Regions from separate parts of the Streptomyces sp. NPDC032472 genome, predicted to be linked through region 1. Evidence: riboswitches for the same ligand, from Rfam matches in the RefSeq annotation. Region 1 holds a riboswitch; the other holds the start of a gene.
The links. Region 1 has a riboswitch for thiamine pyrophosphate ahead of thiO (glycine oxidase ThiO). Riboswitches for the same ligand answer to the same signal wherever they lie in the genome.
Positions count from the first base shown of each region.

Region 2: it holds a riboswitch for thiamine pyrophosphate, as region 1 does, so the genes downstream of both, AB0F11_RS17265 (CorA family divalent cation transporter) here and thiO (glycine oxidase ThiO) in region 1, are expected to answer to the same signal.

Region 1 covers NZ_JBEZVK010000025.1:69,119-74,797, reverse strand. Annotated here, with positions in the region: gene metF (methylenetetrahydrofolate reductase [NAD(P)H]) at 1-682, opposite strand, end outside; gene thiE (thiamine phosphate synthase) at 792-1,439, opposite strand; gene AB0F11_RS18980 (Rv2175c family DNA-binding protein) at 1,527-1,892, opposite strand; gene AB0F11_RS18975 (FAD-dependent oxidoreductase) at 2,148-3,323, opposite strand; TPP riboswitch at 3,495-3,607, shown strand; gene thiO (glycine oxidase ThiO) at 3,605-4,774, shown strand; gene thiS (sulfur carrier protein ThiS) at 4,771-4,971, shown strand; gene AB0F11_RS18960 (thiazole synthase) at 4,977-5,679, shown strand, end outside.
Region 2 covers NZ_JBEZVK010000022.1:51,071-56,749, forward strand. Annotated here, with positions in the region: gene AB0F11_RS17240 (pyridoxal-phosphate dependent enzyme) at 1-11, shown strand, start outside; gene AB0F11_RS17245 (aminotransferase class V-fold PLP-dependent enzyme) at 4-1,272, shown strand; gene AB0F11_RS17250 (class I SAM-dependent methyltransferase) at 1,347-2,141, shown strand; gene AB0F11_RS17255 (molybdopterin-dependent oxidoreductase) at 2,181-3,296, opposite strand; TPP riboswitch at 3,469-3,642, shown strand; partial or broken gene AB0F11_RS17260 (SRPBCC family protein) at 3,683-4,123, opposite strand; gene AB0F11_RS17265 (CorA family divalent cation transporter) at 4,122-5,162, shown strand; gene AB0F11_RS17270 (acyltransferase) at 5,226-5,679, opposite strand, start outside.

The DNA.
Region 1 (5,679 bases):
GCTTGATGGCCACAACAGGCATGACCTCAGGGATGATCGGCGTCTCGCAGCCGGCCTTTTCGACGCTGTCGCGCAGCCGCAGATAGTTCTCGGGATCGAAAAACATCTGGGTGATCGCATAATCGGCGCCCGCGCGGCACTTGTCCACGAAGTGCCGGATGTCCGTGTTCCAGTCCTCCGAACGCGGGTGCATCTCGGGGAAAGCGGCCACGCCCACGCAGAAGTCGCCGGATTCCTTGAGCAGTCGGACCAGGTCGGCCGCGTAGTGCACGCCGTCGGGGTGCGCGACCCACGGACCCATGGGGTTGCCCGGCGGGTCGCCGCGCACGGCGAGCATGTTGCGGATGCCTGCGTCGGCGAACTGGCCGATCACGTTGCGCAGCTCGGCGATCGAGTGGTCGACGGCGGTGAGGTGCGCGACGGGCGTGAGGGTGGTGTCCGCGGCGATCTGCTGGGTGGCCTTCACGGTGCCGCCACGGGTGGAGCCGCCGGCGCCGTACGTCACGGAGACGAAGCTGGGGCCCACCGCCTCGATGCGGCGCAGCGCGTTCCAGAGGTTGCGCTCGCCGGTCTCGGTCTTGGGAGCCCAGAACTCGAAGGAGTACGAGGGGTCCCCGGACGCGAGCAGATCGCGGACCGTGCGTGCACGGTCCGTTCGGGTGGAAGCGGTTCCAAGGGCCATACGGGCAGGTTAGACGCGCGTCCGCGGACACCGAAGCGGCGTCCACCCATTGGACACGATTTTGGACAGTGGGCGGGGGTGGCCACCGGGGCCGGCCAGGGGCCGGGCCTCAGGCGAGCCGGGCCCGGACGCGCTTGGCCAGGTCGGCCGCGGCGGCGCCGGGGTCGGAGGCCTCGGTCAGGGCGCGGACGACGACGATGCGGGTGGCGCCGGCGTCGAGGACCTCGTCGAGGTTGTCTGCGTCGATCCCGCCGATGGCGAACCAGGGGCGGTCCTGCTCCAGGGAGGCCGCGTACCGGACGAGGCCCAGGCCGGGGGCGTGGCGGCCGGGCTTGGTGGGGGTCGGCCAGCAGGGGCCGGTGCAGAAGTAGTCCACGCCGGGCTCGGCGGCCGCCGCGGCCACCTCGTCCTCCGCGTGGCAGGACCGCCCGATCAGGACGCCCTCGCCCAGGATCGCGCGGGCGGCGGGGACGGGGATGTCGCCCTGGCCCAGGTGCAGGACGTCGGAGCCGATGGCGTGCGCGACGTCGGCGCGGTCGTTGACGGCGAGGAGCTTGCCGTGGCGGCGGGCGGCCTCGGCGAAGACCTGGAGGTGCTCCAGCTCCTCGCCGGCCTCCATGCCCTTGTCGCGGAGCTGGACGATGTCCACGCCGCCGGCCAGGACGGCGTCGAGGAACTCCGGGAGGTCCCCCTGCCGCTTGCGGGCGTCCGTGCACAGGTAGAGCCGGGCGTCGGACAGCTGGGCGTTCGCGGACATGGGGGTCCCCCTCGTGGGCACGATGCCGGGCCGCCGCGGTGGGCGGCGGCCGGGCAGCGCGGGTGGATCGGTGGGCTCAGGTACGGGTCAGAGGGCGAGCGCCTGGGCGCGGCGCTTCACCTCCGTGCCGCGATTCTCGCTCAGCGCCTGCACCGGGGTGCCGGGCAGGGTCGGGTCCGCGGTGAAGAGCCACTCCAGCATCTCCTCGTCGGAGAAGCCGTCGTCGCGCAGGACGGTCAGCAGGCCGGGCAGGCCCTTGACCAGCTTGTCGCCCGCGATGAAGGCGGCGGGCACCTGGAGGGCGCGGTTCTCACCGCGGCGTACGGCGATCAGCTGACCTTCCTTGACCAGCTGGCGGACCCGGGTCACTTCGATGTCGAGCATCTCGGCGATGTCGGGGAGGTACAGCCAGTCGGGGACAAGGGCATCGATCTTTGCGTCAATCTCGGTCACGGCACAAGCCTGCCACCTCCCACCCCCGCCCGGCACCCAAGCCACCCCATCCGTGGCCCCGCCCCGGACCCATCCGGCCCCGACCCACACCGGCCCGCCCCGCACCGGGCCGGGGCCCACCGGCTCCCGGGCCGCGCGCCCGGCCCGTCCAGCCCCCGGCTCCGCCGCCACCCACCCCGGCCATCGAAAAGCCGGGGTCCGGCAACTCCAGCCCCGTCGGCGATCGAGGCGCGGGGGGCCGGGGGGCGAGGGCCGCTAGGCGGTGGCGGACTTTATGGGGGTGGACGGGTCGGACAGTTTGGCCGGGTCCATCTGGGCGCCCGTTTCGATCAGGCGGCGGGCCTGGGCGAGGTCCCGCGGCCGGCCCACCGCGAGGATCGCGACCAGGGAGCCGGCCCGCAGCCAGCACACCGTCCAGGCGGACTCTCCCGGGTCCCCCCGCCACAGCAGGGTGTCCGCACCGGCGTGGTGGCCGGCGTACTGGACGAAGCGGCCGAACTGCTCGGACCAGAAGTACGGCACCGGGTCGTAGACCTCCAGCGGCCCCGGCCCCCCGCCGGCCAGGATGTTCGCCGCGACGACCCGCGGCCCCTGCAGCGCGTTGTCCCAGTGGTGCACCAGCAGCCGCGCCCCGTACCGCCCGGACGGGAAGGACGCGCAGTCGCCGACCGCGTACACCCCCGGCAGGGACGTCCGCAGGTGGGCGTCGGCCGTGACCGAGCCGTCCGGCCCGAGCTCGACGCCCGAGCCGGCCAGCCACCGCGTCGCGGGCCGCGCCCCGATGCCGACGACCACGGCCCCGGCCGGCAGCTCGCGGCCGTCCGCGAGCAGGACCCGCCCGGACTCGACCGAGGCCACCTTGGCCGAGGTCAGCAGGGCCGCGCCCACCTCCTCGTACCAGGCGGCCATGGGCGCCGCGACCTCGGCCGGGAGGGCACCCGCCAGCACCCGGTCCGCCGCCTCGACCACGGTCACCGCGCAGCCCGCCTCCCGCGCCGCGGTGGCGAACTCCGCGCCGATCCACCCCGCGCCGACGACCACCGTCGCCGGGGACTGCGCCAGCACCGGCCGCAGCCGCGCCGCGTCGTCCAGGGTGCGCAGCAGGTGGACGCCGGGGACCCCCTCCGCACCCGGGAGGGTCAGCGGCTCGGCCCCGGTCGCCAGCACGAGGACCCCGTACGGGACCGGCCCGGCCTCGGTGTCCAGCTCGCGGTCGGCGGCCCGCAGCCCGGTGACCTCCACTCCGAGCCGCAGCTCGATGCCGAGGCCCTCGAAGTCCACGTCGAAGGCGGAGTGCTCGGCCTTGCCGAGGAGCACCGCCTTGGACAGCGGGGGCCGGTCGTACGGCTGGTGGGGTTCGGCGCCCAGCAGGGTCACGGGGCCGGTCCACCCCTGCTCGCGGAGGGCGACCGCGGTCTGCACTCCGGCCATTCCGGCGCCGACGATGACGACGCCGTTCTCAGTCTCTTCCGTCTGCTCGCTCACATCCCCCAGCGTAGTCAACTGACGATCAGTCAGGAATCCGGCACCGCCGGGCACGGCCCCCCGCCCGGCATCCGGCACACTCCCCCTCCGCCGAGGCGAGCGGCTAGGGTGGCCATCGTTACCCATCGCGGGAGTCCGGACGTACCGGGCTGAGAGGGAGGCTGACCGGCCTCCGACCGTACGAACCTGATCCGGGTCATGCCGGCGAAGGGAGGGGCTGGAAGCCCATGCATTCATCCCGGAAGGGATCCGACGTCCTCGTCATCGGGGGCGGGATCATCGGCCTGGTCACCGCCTGGCGGGCGGCCCGCCGCGGGCTGCGCACCGCGCTCGCGGACCCCGCACCCGGCGGCGGCGCCGCCCGGGTCGCGGCGGGCATGCTCGCCGCGGTCACCGAGCTGCACTACGGCGAGGAGACCCTGCTCGGCCTCAACCTCGCCTCCGCCGCCCGCTACCCCGAGTTCGCCGCCGAGCTGGCCGACGCCAGCGGCGGCCTGGACATCGGCTACCGCGCCTGCGGCACCCTCGCCGTGGCCCTCGACGCCGACGACCGGCTCCACCTGCGCGAACTGCACGCCCTGCAGCGCCGCTGCGGCCTGGAGTCCGAGTGGCTCACCGGCCGCGAGTGCCGCCGGCTGGAGCCGATGCTCGCCCCGGGCGTGCGCGGCGGGCTGCGCGTGGACGGCGACCACCAGGTCGACCCGCGCCGGCTGGCCGCCGCCCTGCTGGCCGCCTGCGAGAACGCCGGCGTGGAGATCCACCGGGCGAGCGCCGGGCGGCTGCTGGTCGCCGCCGACCGGGCCGTCGGCGCGGCCCTCGACGACGGCACCGAGCTGTACGCGGACCAGGTGGTGCTGGCCGCGGGCTCGCTCAGCGGCCGGCTGGCCGGCGTACCGGACGAGGCGCTGCCGCCCGTCCGGCCGGTGAAGGGGCAGGTGCTGCGCCTGACCGTGCCGGCGGCGTACGCGCCGTTCCTGTCGCGGACGGTACGGGCGGTCGTGCGCGGCAGCCACGTGTACCTGGTGCCGCGGGAGAACGGCGAGCTCGTCGTCGGCGCCACCAGCGAGGAACTCGGCTGGGACACCACGGTCACCGCCGGCGGGGTGTACGAACTGCTGCGCGACGCCCACGAATTGGTGCCCGGGATCACCGAACTCCCGCTGACCGAGACCCTGGCGGGCCTGCGGCCCGGCTCCCCGGACAACGCCCCGCTGCTCGGGCCGACCGTACTGGCCGGGCTGCACCTGGCCACCGGGCACTACCGCAACGGGGTGCTGCTGACCCCGCTCACCGGCGACGCGCTCGCCGACCTGCTGACCACGGGCGCGCTGCCGGAGATCGCCCTCCCGTTCAGCCCGCTCCGCTTCTCCGCTGCACGTCAGGAGTCGTACGCATGACCATCTCCGTCAACGGCGAGCCGCGGGAGATCGCGGCCGGGACCACGCTCGCGTCGGTGGTCGCCACCCTCACCACGGCGCCGTCCGGCGTCGCGGCCGCCCTCAACGAGACCGTGGTGCCGCGCGGGCAGTGGCCGCTGACCGCGGTCGGCGAGGGCGACCGGATCGAGATCCTCACCGCGGTCCAGGGAGGCTGAGCACGATGGCCGACGACACCTTCGAACTGGGCGGCCGGAACTTCTCCTCCCGCCTGATCATGGGCACCGGCGGGGCGCCGAGCCTGGAGGTACTGGAGCACGCCCTGATCGCCTCCGGGACCGAGCTGACCACGGTCGCGATGCGGCGTCTCGACCCGACCGTGCAGGGCTCGGTGCTCTCCCTGCTGACCCGGCTCGGGATCGCGGTCCTGCCGAACACCGCCGGCTGCTACACGGCCGGCGAGGCCGTGCTGACGGCCCGGCTGGCGCGGGAGGCGCTCGGCACGGACTGGATCAAGCTGGAGGTCATCGCGGACGAGCGGACGCTGCTCCCGGACGGGGAGGAGCTGCTGGACGCCGCGGAGACGCTGGTGGACGACGGGTTCACGGTGCTGCCGTACACGAACGACGATCCGGTGCTCGCGCGGAAGCTGGAGGATGCGGGCTGTGCGGCGGTCATGCCGCTGGGGTCGCCGATCGGGTCCGGGATGGGGATCCGCAATCCGCACAACTTCGAGTTGATCGTGGAGCGGGCGGGTGTGCCGGTCATCCTGGACGCGGGGGCCGGTACGGCGTCGGACGCCGCCCTCGCCATGGAACTGGGCTGCGCCGGGGTGATGCTGGCCTCGGCGGTGACGCGGGCCCAGGCCCCGGCCCTCATGGCCGCGGCCATGAGGGATGCGGTTTCGGCGGGCCGGCTCGCCTTCC
Region 2 (5,679 bases), on a different contig from region 1:
TGCGTGACTGACGTGGCCGCCGCGACGCCCGATCCGCGCGGGGAGCTGGCCGCGCTCGACGGCTGGCAGCGGCCGCTGCGCGCGCAGTTCCCGATCCTGGCGGGGGGGCAGGACGGCCACGGGAGGGGCTCCGGGGACGGCTCCGGGCCGCCGGCGGCCTACCTGGACAGTGCGGCCACCGCGCAGAAGCCGCAGCCGGTCCTGGACGCGGTGGCCGCGTACCTGACCACCGCCAACGCCAACGCCGGGCGCGGCTCCTACCCGTGGGCCAACCACACGACCGCCCGCGTGGAGGCCGCCCGGGAACGGGTCAAGGCCTTCCTGGGCGACCCGGCCCCGCGGCGCTCGTCGGTGCACTTCACCGGCGGCACCTCGGAGGGGCTGCGGACCGTCGCCCGGGACTGGCTGCCGGGGCTGCTCGCCGACGGGGACGAGATCGTGGTCCCGTTCGGCGACCACCGCGCCAACCTCGATCCGTGGCTGGAGACCCGGGACCTGCTGGCCCGGCAGGGCGTGCGGATCGCCGTACGGGCGCTGCCCTGCCAGGAGGGGTCCGGGGACTACGATCCGGCGGCGCTGGCCGAGCTGGCGGCGTCGGCCGGCCCGCGCCTGCGGTTCGTGGCCGCCACGCACGTCCACCACGTGTACGGGGCCGACATGAACGTGCACCGGATCCGGGAGGCGGTCGGCCCGGATCCGGTGATCTGCCTGGACGCGGCGCAGAGCGTCGGCCACCAGCCGGTTTCCCTGGCCGGGCTGGACGTGGACCTCCTGGTCTTCTCCGGGCACAAGGCGCTCGCCCTGCCGGGAACGGGCGCCGTCTGGGCCCGTGGCGAGCGCGGCCCGTCCTTCGTGCCCGGCGGCTGGCAGGGCACCCCGAACACGGCCGGCATCGTGAGCCTGGCAGCGGCACTGGACTGGCTGGACGCCGCCGGGACCGAGCGGATCGGCCGCTGGACTGCGGCCCTGGCGTCGGTGCTGACGGACGGGCTGAGCCGGCTGCCGGCGTACGAGGTGCTGGGCTGCCGCACCAGCCTGGCGGCGGACACCGCCGTGCAGCGCCGGGGCAGCATCGTCACGTTCCGCCACCGCGGGATCGGCTCGCAGGATCTGGGGTTCATCCTGTTCAGCCACGGGTTCATGGTGCGCTGCGACGACCACTGCCAGGCGGGGCCGGGGCCGGAGGGCGGCTCGGTCCGCGTCAGCCTGCACGTCTACAACACACTCGAAGAGATGGAGAAGTTGCTCGCCGCCCTCGCCACACTGCAATGATTTTCAGTATGAGCGGCAGCGACAGCACGGTGAGCCGGGTCAGCAGTGCCAGCAGAGCGAACAGTGTGCGCAGTGTGAGCACGGCGACGGCTGCGCACTGGGTGGAGCGCTGGGAGTGCCAGCAGCAGCGGTACGCCGTGGACCGGGCGGAGCGGTTCACCGTCATCGCGGACGTCGTCGAGCACACCACGCGCGCGCCGGAGCGGGCTCGTACCGGCGCCCGGGGCGCCGCCCCGGGCGGCCCCGGGCGGCTCGTCCTCGACCTCGGCAGCGGCCCGGGCGCGCTGGCGGCGCTGCTGGCCGACCGGCTGCCCGACGCCGAGGTGCTCGCCGTCGACGCGGACCCGCTGCTGCTGGAGTTGGGCCGCGCCCACTACGGCAGCGCCCGGCTGCGCCACGTACGCGCCCTGATCGGGGCGCCCGGCTGGCTGGACGGGCTCGGCCTGGACCGGCCGCTGGACGCGGCGGTATCCACCACCGCCCTGCACTACCTGAGCGAGGACGCCCTGCGTCGGGTCTACCGGGACCTGGCCGAACGGCTGCGCCCGAGCGGCGTACTTGTCAACGGCGACCACATCGCCCCCGACTCCGCCCGGATCAGCGCCCTCGCGGCAGACATCGGCCGCCGCCACTCCGAGCGGAACCTGGCCTTCACCCACGAGGACTGGGCGTCGTGGTGGTCGGGGGCGGCCGAGGACCCGGAACTGGCCGCGCTCCTGCCCCACGCGGACTCCCCCGGCCACCCGGCGTGCTCCTCCGCCGACCTCCCGGTCGCCGCCCACACGGCCCTGCTCCACGAGGCGGGCTTCACCCACGTCGGCACGGTCTGGCAGCACGGCACCAGCCGGGTGCTGGCGGCCCTGCGCTGAGCAGGGCCGGGCGGGCCGGGGCGGGCCGGGCCGCCCCGGTCATTCCACGACGACCTCCACGGAGGCCACCGGGTTGCAGCCGTAGCCGTGGGCGTTCCAGGGCGCACGGGGCGGCTGGGTGTGCCCGGCCTCGTCGGTGGCGCGGGCCAGCAGCCGGTACCGCCCGGCCCGCCGGGGCGCCGTCCACGGATGGGTCCACTCCTGCCAGCCGTACGGCCCGAGCGCCGGTTCGAGCCGGGCCTCCTCCCACGGGGGGGCACCGCCGGCGCCCTCGCCCTCGCCCTCGCCCTCGCCCTCGCCCTCGACCCGTACCTCGACGCGGCGGACCGCCACACCGCCGCCGGACCAGGCCCGCCCCCGTACGAGGGTCTGCGCACCGCACCGCAGCACCGAGCCGGGCGCCGGCGCGGTGACGAGGGACTTGACCCGGACCGTGGTCACGGGCCCCTCGGGGGTGCCGCGGGAGGCCGTGTAGACGTACTCCTCCGTCTGGAAGGGCCCGGTGAAGGGCTCCGTGACGGCCCGGGCCCCGACGAGCCACTTCACGTCGGCGACCGCGTACCGGCCGGGGACCACGAGGCGGACGGGCGCCCCGTGCTCGGGCGCCAGCGGCTCCCCGTTCATGCGGGTGGCGAGGAGGGTGTCGGGGTGCAGGGCCGCGGCGAGCGGGAGGCTGCGCTCGAAGGCGGTGCGGCGGCCGTGCACCGTACCGGAGTCGGCCCCGCAGAAGACGATCTCCACGGCGGCTGCGTCGATCCGGGCCCGGGCGGCGAGGGAGCCGAACGGCACCCCGGAGAAGTGTGCGCACCCGACCGCACCCTGGCCCCAGGGCAGGCCCGTGGGGCGGGGCCGCATCAGGCTGCGGCCGTTGCCCGCGCATTCCAGGACGACGTCGAGCTCCCGGTGGGGCATCGCGCACAGCTCCGCGTAGCCCACGTCGAGGGGCGCGGCCACGGCTCCGCCGATCCGCACGCGCCACCGGCCGGGGTCCGCCTCCGGGATGCCGAAGTGGTCGCGTACGAAGAAGGCCTCCACAGGAGTGACCGGCTCGGCCAGCGCCGCCCAGGGCGTCTGGGCGTTGTACGGGTCGGCGGTCACCGGCTCGGGCGCCCAGGCGGTGGCGCCGGAGCCGCGCGGCAGCGGCGATGCGGCCACGGCCGACACCTCCCGTCGGATCGTCGGACAAGCCGGCCGGCAGGGCGTGGCGTGGAGGGGAGTGCTGCTGCCCAGTCTAGGGCCCGGAAACCGCGAAAAAGACAATTAAAAACAAACAGGGCATCCCCCCTATTCCTCCCGGCGACGTGGGACTACTCTGTAGATAGGCCTACGAGGCGAGCGAGGGAGTTCGACCGGAGTAGCCGATTTCCGCGGAAGGTGTTCGTGTCCGCTGGGACCGACGTCGACGGTCGGGCTGAGAGGCCTGAAGGTCGGGACGACCCGAAGGCGACCTCCATCACCTGATCCGGACCATGCCGGCGCAGGGAGCCCGCTTCGTAGGTCGTTTTCATGCCCCCTCTGCCCTCCGGGCCGGCCGCGAGCGCCGCGGCGCCCGCGGCGAGGATCGCGGCGAAGGTACGGGCGATGACGGGCTTGGCGACGACCCGGGTGAAGGCCGCACCGAACGGGAGACGGACCTCGAACGTGGTCGTCCACACCACCTCCGCACCCCCGGGAACCTCCGTGAAGGTCATGCGGCCGAGCTCGTGCCGCGAGGGCGGGAAACTGCGCTCGACCGTGTAGTCGAAGCCGTGCGGCGCGCGGTACGCCGTGATCCGCTCCCGGAACCACCCGAAGGTCTCCATCTGCATCCCTTCCTGCCGAGCGGCGGCACGGGCACCCTCGGCGCCCGCGCCCATCACCCACAGGACGAGGGGCCCTCGCGGAACGTGACACCCGCCCCTTGTGTCGGCCGTCACGGCCGGGCCGCCCGAGCAACCATGGCTGTAGGGCATCCGTGGGCCGGACGCGAGGAGGAACACCATGATCGTGGACTGCGCGCACTACCGCGACGGGCGCCGCCAGCAAGAGGGCCCGATGTCGCTGGACCGGGCGGCCGCATGCTGCGAACAGGGCGGATTCGTCTGGCTGGGCCTCTTCGAACCCCGCCCGGAGGAGATGGACAAGGTCCGCGAGAGCTTCGGCCTGCACGAACTCGCCGTCGAGGACGCGCGGACCTTCCACCTGCGGCCGAAGGCCGAGCAGTACGAGGACGGCACCGAGCTGATCATCCTGCGCACCGCGCGCTACGACGACGAGCGCGAGGAGATCGACACCGGCGAGATCAGCGTCTTCCTCTCCGAACACTTCGTGATCACGGTGCGCCAGGGCATCGCCAGCGAGCTGCACGGGGCCCGCAGCCGGCTCGAACGGCGTCCCGAGCTGCTGCGCACGGGCAGCGCCTCGACCCTGTGGGCCATCCTCGACCAGGTCGTCGACAGCTACGCCCCGGTCGTCGCAGAACTCGACCGCGACATCGAGCAGATCGAGGCCACGGTCTTCTCCGGAGCGGTCGCCCCGACCGAACGCATCTACTTCCTGCGGCGCGAGGCCACCGACTTCTACCGCGCCGTGCACCCGCTGCTCGCGGTGCTCTCCCGCCTGCTCAAGCCGGGCAGGTCACCGGCCGAGCTGCTGCCGTACTTCCACAACGTGCACGACCACCTGCTGCTGGTGAACGAGGAGGTGGCTGCCCAGCGCGACCTGCTGGCCACCGTCCTGGAAGCGAACATCGCGGTGATCTCCGTCGAACAGAACAAGATCAACCTGCGGCAGAGCGCCACGATGGAACAGCTCACGATCCTCGCGACCGTCTTCCTGCCGCTGTCCTTCGTGGTCGGCTTCTTCGGCCAGAACTTCTCCTGGCTGGTCTCCCGGATCAGCGGCTTCCCCGCATTCCTCACCCTCACGGTCCTCGGCCTGCTGGTGCCATGCCTGGCCCTCTACATCTGGCTCCACCGCCGTCACCACCCCCCGATCCCCCACCCGAACCTCCCCACCCCCCTCCACGACGGACACCGGTAGCGCCGGTCGAGATGACAGGGAAGGCGACCGTGCGAGCACCCGGCCCAGGCGCGCCCCCGCCGCCTAGGAAGTGAGCTGCTGCGACCGCTCGGTCCGGGCGGTCAACAGCCGGCGCAGCAGCCGGGTGAGCGGCCGCTCCGCCAGGCGGTGCAGCAGCCAGGCGATCAGCACGACGCTTGCGATCACGCCGAGCAGGGTCGGCCATGCGCCCCACTGTTCGTTCCAGCGCCAGATGACCCGTACGCCCAGCGACTGGTGGACGAGGTAGAGCGGGTAGGAGATCGCGCCTGCGACGGGCAGCCAGCGCCACTGGATCCGGTCGAGCTTGCCGAGTGCGATCAGGCCCATCAGCAGGTACATCACGGTGATCGCGGTGAGGCAGACCTTCCAGTTGATGCCATGCCCCTCGCCCTCCATGATCGCGGGGAGCCGGTGCTGCATCAGCAGCCAGGACAGCCCCAGGATGCCCAGGGTCTCGCCCTCGATCCGGCCTGCTCGGCGGACCAGGTAGAACGCG